DNA from 3 places in the Streptomyces sp. NPDC046900 genome. Region 2 is predicted to be linked to each of the others. Evidence: riboswitches for the same ligand, from Rfam matches in the RefSeq annotation. Region 2 holds a riboswitch; each other region holds the start of a gene.
The links. Region 2 has a riboswitch for S-adenosylmethionine ahead of thrC (threonine synthase). Riboswitches for the same ligand answer to the same signal wherever they lie in the genome.

Region 1 (2,262 bases), on a different contig from region 2:
CGCACCAGCGGGTGGGCGCAGAAGAGGCCGTCGCGGACGCCGATGCCGTACTCCGCGGAGAGCGCGGCGGCGAAGTGGGAGCTGTTCCAGCCCTCGACGACGAAGGAGATGACCCCGACGCGGGGCGAGTCGTCGCCGAAGAGGGAGAGCACCTTGACCTCCGGGACCCCGGCCAGCCCTTCCCGGACCTTCTCGATCAGGTACTGCTCGCGGGCGACGAGGGCGTCGAAACCGGCCTCGGTGAGGGCCTTGCAGGCCGAGGCGATGGAGTAGGCGCCGATGACATTGGGCGAGCCCGCCTCGTGCCGTGCGGCGCTCTCGTGCCACTCGACGTCCACTCCCCCGTCGGTGCGCCGGGTGACCTTGCGGCTGGCGCCCCCGCCCGCCAGGTAGGGCTCGGCCGCACGCAGCCAGTCGGCACGGCCGGCCAGGACTCCGGAACCGAACGGCGCGTACAGCTTGTGCCCGGAGAACGCGATCCAGTCGACGTCCAGGTCCTTGACCGACACCGGGTGGTGCGGGGCCAGCTGGGCGGCGTCCAGCACGATACGGGCGCCGTGCGCATGGGCGGCCGCCGCGAGCTCGCGCACCGGCCACAGCTCGCCGGTGACGTTCGAGGCGCCGGTGACACAGACCAGGGCCGGGCCGTGGGGATCGCGGTCGGCGAGGGCGCGCTCCAGGGTCGCGACGGCCTGCTGCGGAGTGCGCGGGGCGTCCAGGCAGGTGACGCGCGCACCCCGCCAGGGCAGCAGGGAGGCGTGGTGTTCCGTCTCGAAGACGAAGACCTGGCAGTCGTCCGGAAGGGTGGCGGCGAGGAGGTTGAGCGAGTCGGTGGTGGACCGGGTGAAGATCACCTCGTCCTCTTCGTGGCAGTCGAGGAACGCGGCGACGGTCCGTCGGGCGTTCTCGAACAAGTCGGTGGACAGCTGCGAGAGGTATCCGGCACCGCGGTGGACGCTGCCGTAGTACGGGGCGTAGGCCGCCACGTCGTCCCAGACACGCTGGAGTGCCGGGGCGCTGGCCGCGTAGTCGAGCGCGGCGTAGGTGACCTCTCCGCCTGTGACGAGCGGGACGGCGACATCCCGGCCCAGAACGGGCAGCGGGGCACAAACGGACGGGTCGGCGGCAAGGGTGGAGACGGACATGGGTGCACTCCCGTGTGAGCAGGTGGGATCGCCGTGCCGGACGGCGCGCACGACGGCGCGCGGCTGCGTCATCGGCACGGGAAAGGTGAAAAGAGGTGAAAAGGGGATGCGGAAGCGGGGCTCTGCGGCCCTATCGCATTCGCTTGCTCACGGAAGGCTCCCTCGAACGACCAGGACCCCTGGTGACGCGAGGGGTCCGCGCTTGCCGCAGACCTCGCTGCCTACGGCCTGGTCCTCACCCGGGGCACCCCGCCACGGACGGAGGGTTGCCGGACAGCCGGCCGGGGCCGAATGACTGTCGCTCATGACCTGCACAGGACGCTACGGGACGTGATCGCACGGCCGCAACTTCTGTCCGGATGCCGGGATGCACACAGGGTTGCGAAGGCCCGGTCCGGAGAGGGGCCGCGCGCACGGCTGTGGTGGGCGGTCCGGGGACGGGGACGCGAACACGGCCACGCGGGGCCGGACCGCAGACCACGCCCCACACACGACCACGACGACAGCGACCCGCGCACGGCCACGAAGGCCGCACCGGAGACGGGGACGCGCACACCGCCGTGGGGGCCGGACCGCAGATCGCGATCCACACACGCGTACGACGGCCGCACCGCCGACAGCGACCCGCGCACGGCCACGAAGGCCGCACCGGAGACGGGGACGCGCACACCGCCGTGGGGGCCGGACCGCAGACCGCGATCCACACACGCCTACGACGGCCGGACCGCAGACCACGAGCCAAGCACGGCCACGACGGCCGGACCGCCGACCGCGACCCGCACACCGCCACCAAGGCCGCACCCGAGACGGGGACGCGCGCGGGTACAAAGGCCGCTCCGCAGACCGCGACCCGTACGTCGCCACGAAGGCCCATCCACAGCCGGGGATGCGTGCACGGCCGCGAAGGCGCCTGAGCGCCGGACGGGCGGCCCGCCGGGCAGCGATGCCTGGTGGGCCCCACCGGCCCTGAGCCGGTGGGGCACCCCTGTCAGGCACACCCGGAACAGCCCGTAGCGGAGCCGAGGAGCACCGCGCCCCGGGCCCCACGGGCATCAGGCGTGGGTCGCCGCCACCCAGTGGTCCAGCGTCCGCTTGGCCGCCCCCGAGTCGATGGACT
Region 2 (2,262 bases):
CGCCAAGTTCCCGCCCTCGGCGGGAACCTCGGCCTGGCCGCCGGTGTAGGGGCGCAGGATGGTCGGGATGCGGACGGTGACGCTCATGGGGTGTGACCTCCGGTGGGGTACGGCCGGCGGGACGGGCGCTCAGACGAGCCCGGCCGCACGGAAGGAGTCCAGGTTCGGGCGGATCGTGGCGGTGAGCCCGGTGCCGGCCACCGCGTCCAGCGTCTTGAGACCGTCGCCGGTGTTGAGGACGACCGTCGTCTTCGCCGGATCGAGGACACCGCTCTCGATGAGCTTGCGCGTGACACCGACGGTCACGCCACCGGCCGTCTCGGCGAAGATGCCCTCCGTACGGGCGAGCAGCTTGATGGCATCGACGATCTGATCGTCCGTCACGTCCTCCACCGCACCGCCCGTGCGGCGCGCGATGTCGAGGACGTACGGACCGTCGGCCGGGTTGCCGATGGCCAGCGACTTGGCGATCGTCTTCGGCTTCTGCGGCCGTACGACGTCCTGGCCCGCCTTGAAGGCGACCGACACCGGCGAGCAGCCCTCGGCCTGCGCCCCGAAGATCTTGTAGGGCGTGTCCTCCACGAGCCCCAGTTTGATCAGCTCCTGCAGCCCCTTGTCGATCTTCGTCAGCTGCGAGCCGGAGGCGATCGGGACCACGATCTGGTCGGGCAGCCGCCAGCCGAGCTGCTCGGCGATCTCGTACGCCAGGGTCTTGGACCCCTCCGCGTAATACGGACGGAGGTTGACGTTGACGAAGCCCCAGCCCTCGCCCGCCGGGTCGCCGATCAGCTCGGAGCAGAAGCGGTTCACGTCGTCGTAGTTGCCCTCGATGCCGACGAGGTCGCCGCCGTAGATCGCTGCCATGACGATCTTGCCCTGCTCCAGGTCGTGCGGGATGAAGACGCAGGAGCGGAAGCCGGCACGGGCCGCCGCGGCACCGACCGCGCCCGCGAGGTTGCCCGTGGAGGAGCAGGAGAGCGTGGTGAAGCCGAAGGCGCGCGCCGCCTCCAGCGCCTGGGCGACCACACGGTCCTTGAAGGAGTGCGTGGGGTTGCCGGAGTCGTCCTTCACATACAACCCGCCGGTGACGCCCAACTCGCGCGCCAGGTTGTCGGCCTGGACGAGCTTGGTCCAGCCCGGGTTGAGGTTCGGCTTGCCGGCGACGTCCGCCGGGACCGGCAGCAGCGGCGCGTAACGCCAGATGTTGGCGGGGCCGGCCTCGATGCGCTTACGCAGTTCCTCGGTGTCGTAGCCCGAGAAGTCGTACGCGATCTCCAGCGGGCCGAAACACTCCTCGCAGGCGAAGACCGGGCCGAGGGGCACCCGGTGGCCGCACTCACGACACGAGAGAGCCGCGGCGGGACCGAGATTCACGGAGTCGGTGGTGCTTGCAACTGTCTGCACAGCCATGTCAGGCGAGGCCCTTTCTCCTCATCTTCCTCACGACGCATCTCGCCGTGAGACGGATTTGGCACCTTCCCTAGCCGGGAGCCTCGCGAAGACGATCAGGAGCGATCTACGAGAACCGACTGGAGGGTTGCCGGGGCTTCATCGGGCCGTGTCCCTCTGCCCCTCTGGATGAGCGGTATGCGGTTGTTTCACCGTGGTGAGCGACGGCGACCCCCGACATGCGATGGTCACCGGCGTTGTTCAAGACTGTAACCGAAGGCCAGGAAAGTTGAGAGAGTCGTCCGAACCGCGAGATGGACGGATCACCACCCGCACCCCGTGCGAGTCCCACTCGGGGATCTCTTCCGATCTCTTCTGCCGACCACCGCCGTACGAATGTGAGGAGTCGCAGACTGTGCTGGAAGAAGTAGAGCGCTGGCTGAGCACCCGCTCCTGGTCCGTCGCCGATCGCCCGCTCCACCAGATCCTGGCCGCGAAACGCTCGTCCGGCTCAACGGTCAGTGTGGTGCTGCCCGCGCTGAACGAGGAGGAGACGGTCGGCGACATCGTCGCCGCCATCCGCCACGACCTCATGCAGAAGGTCCCACTCGTCGACGAGATCGTCGTCGTCGACTCGGGCTCCACCGACCGCACCTCCGAGGTCGCCGCGGCGGCCGGCGCGAAGGTGGTGCACCGCGACGCGATCCTGCCGCGGATCCCGGCCGTGCCCGGCAAGGGCGAGGTGCTGTGGCGGTCCCTGCTCGTCACCCGTGGCGACATCGTCTGCTTCATCGACGCGGACCTGAGGGAGTTCTCCTCGGAGTTCGTCTCCGGAATCGTGGGCCCGCTGCTCACCGACCCCGGCGTGGACCT
Region 3 (2,262 bases), on a different contig from region 2:
CCGGGCGTAGTGCCGCTCGACGTAGAACTGGACGACGGACACGATGCTCGTGAGGATCAGGTACCAGACGGTGACGACCAGCAGCAGCGGCACGATGTCGCCGGGGTAGGTGCTGCCCATGGTCTGCGCCGAGCCGAAGAGATCGAGCAGCGAGACATAGAACACCAGCGAGGTGCTCTTGATCAGTCCGATCAGCTGGTTGACGTAGTTCGGGGTGATGGACCTGAGGGCCTGCGGGAAGACGATTTTCCTGAACTGGTGGCCCCTGGGCAGACCGAGGGCGGCGGCGGCCTCGTGCTGACCCTGGTCGACGGAGAGGATGCCGCCCCGGACGACCTCCGCCGCGTACGCGGCCTCGTTGAGGCTCAGACCGACCACGGCGACGGCCATGTCGGTGGCCAGCCTGGACTCGTCGAAGGTGAGGAAGGCGGGGCCGAAGGGCACCCCGATGCTCAGCGTCCGGTACAGCGCGCTGAAGTTGTACAGGAAGATCAGCACGACGATCAGGGGTACGGACCGCAACGCCCATACGTAGGTCCAGCTGACGGCGCGCAGCACGGGGCTCCGGGAGAGCCGCGCGAGCGCCAGCACGATCCCGCCGAGCAGGCCGGCCACGGCGCTGAGCGCGGCGACTTCGAGAGTGATCAGCAGTCCGTCGAGGATGGTGGGGCGCAGGAACCAGTAGGCGAACCGGTCCCACTGGTAGAAGGGGTTCGAGACCAGGCCGTGGACGAACTGGGCCACCACGACCAGCACCACGGCCGTGGCGATCCAGCGGCCGGGGCGGCGCAGGGGCTGTACCCGCTGGGCGGTGAGCGGTCGGCCGGAAGCGTCCGGCGAGGGGTCGCGGACCGGGTGGGCTGGAGTGGTGGGCGTGGCGTCGGCGGTGGCTTCGGCCGTCGGCAGGGCGTCGACGGACACGGCTGTGCCTGGGGGTTCAGTCATGGAGGGCTCCGGCAGGTCGGACACCCGAGGACCGCGGCGGCGGTGCGTGACCACGACAGGCCGGCAGGGCAGGGGTCGCTCTGCGGAGCGGGGCAGCGCACGGGGTCGCACGGAACCGGGGGCTGGGCGGACAACGGCACACCGCTCAAGCGGTGTTCGTCACGGAGGCGGGGCTGGTGGAAGTCGTCAGCCCCGACAGCGGGCGCGGCCCGGTGCGGTACACAGTGCGCTGCTGACGCGCAGAAGGTCGACGGCCCGGTCGGCGACGAGCAACTGTGCGTACGGCTGTACGCAGCACTGAGGACGGCGTGCGGCCGTCCTGGAAGCTGCGTACATGTCCGCCACCTGTCGCTGTCCTGGCCCCTTGGGCCTCGCGCTTACCGAAACGTCATCCCGGTCCGGTCGTCACCTGGGGCACCCCACCGCGGCGCGAGGGTTGCCGGTCAGCAAGCCAGGGCTTGTCGCTGACGCTCATGACCGTTCTGAGCCGTAAGTAAGTCAGGCCCCGGAACCGATGTCAATGTGCGTCCATCAGGTGATACATCGGCCTACGGACGGACACCCCGTCAACTGGCCCGTACCGGCGCGCTGTCGGGCACGTGCGCGGCCCAGTCGAGGATCTGCACCGCCGCCCCCGCGGCCTCGAGACCACGGCAGCGCGCGTGGTGCCGGCGGGCGATGCCGTCGAGGTCGAGGTGCGGGCCGAAGGCCGGACGGGCGGCCAGCCGGCGGGCGTAGGCCCACAGATGCGGGTGGCCGGCGATGCGGTGCACCGCGTCTGCGTCCAGGTGCCAGCGGTGCACGGTGTCCAGTTGCACCAGGCTCACCCACAACTCCACGTCGGCGGCGGTGAGTTGGTTGCCCAGCACATACTCCTGACGCTCCAGCCGGCCCTCCAGCGCCCGCAGGGTGCACAGCAGCGAGGTGAGCGCGTCGGCCCGCTCCTCCGCGCCGGCGTCGGCCCGACCGGCGCGCTGTGCGGCCGCCTCGAGACCCTGCGCGCACAGGCGGCGCACACCCTCGAGCTCCGCGTCGGCGCCCTGCGGGTACAGCACATCGCAGCCGGCGCCGAAGTGCCGGGCCAGGTCGCGCATGATGTCCGGGGCGTGCGTGCTGACGATCCGGCCCGACCAGTCGTCGCTGAGCACGGGCGCGACGGCCGCCCCGGGGTAGTGGTGGGCACTCGCCTCGTACAGCGGGCGCAGCGCGGAGTGCTCGCCGCCGGGGCCGTCGGGCACCGCGGGCAGGAGGGTCACGGGGCAGACCTCGTCGAGACCGAGGAGGCTGTGGGTGACGGCTGTCCGCAGACAGTGCGGA

Region 1: another riboswitch for S-adenosylmethionine. It lies ahead of ABZ904_RS05835 (aminotransferase class V-fold PLP-dependent enzyme); the one in region 2 lies ahead of thrC (threonine synthase).
Region 3: another riboswitch for S-adenosylmethionine. It lies ahead of ABZ904_RS11325 (amino acid ABC transporter permease); the one in region 2 lies ahead of thrC (threonine synthase).

The regions. Positions count from the first base shown of each region.
Region 1 is NZ_JBEYXD010000004.1:71,557-73,818, reverse strand. Features, by position in the region: gene ABZ904_RS05835 (aminotransferase class V-fold PLP-dependent enzyme) at 1-1,145, opposite strand, end outside; SAM riboswitch class IV at 1,339-1,455, opposite strand; gene trpD (anthranilate phosphoribosyltransferase) at 2,198-2,262, opposite strand, start outside.
Region 2 is NZ_JBEYXD010000012.1:34,261-36,522, reverse strand. Features, by position in the region: gene ABZ904_RS14700 (MoaD/ThiS family protein) at 1-87, opposite strand, end outside; gene thrC (threonine synthase) at 130-1,410, opposite strand; SAM riboswitch class I at 1,429-1,585, opposite strand; gene ABZ904_RS14690 (glucosyl-3-phosphoglycerate synthase) at 1,805-2,262, shown strand, end outside.
Region 3 is NZ_JBEYXD010000008.1:165,052-167,313, forward strand. Features, by position in the region: gene ABZ904_RS11325 (amino acid ABC transporter permease) at 1-945, opposite strand, end outside; SAM riboswitch class IV at 1,314-1,424, opposite strand; gene ABZ904_RS11330 (glutathione S-transferase C-terminal domain-containing protein) at 1,512-2,262, opposite strand, start outside.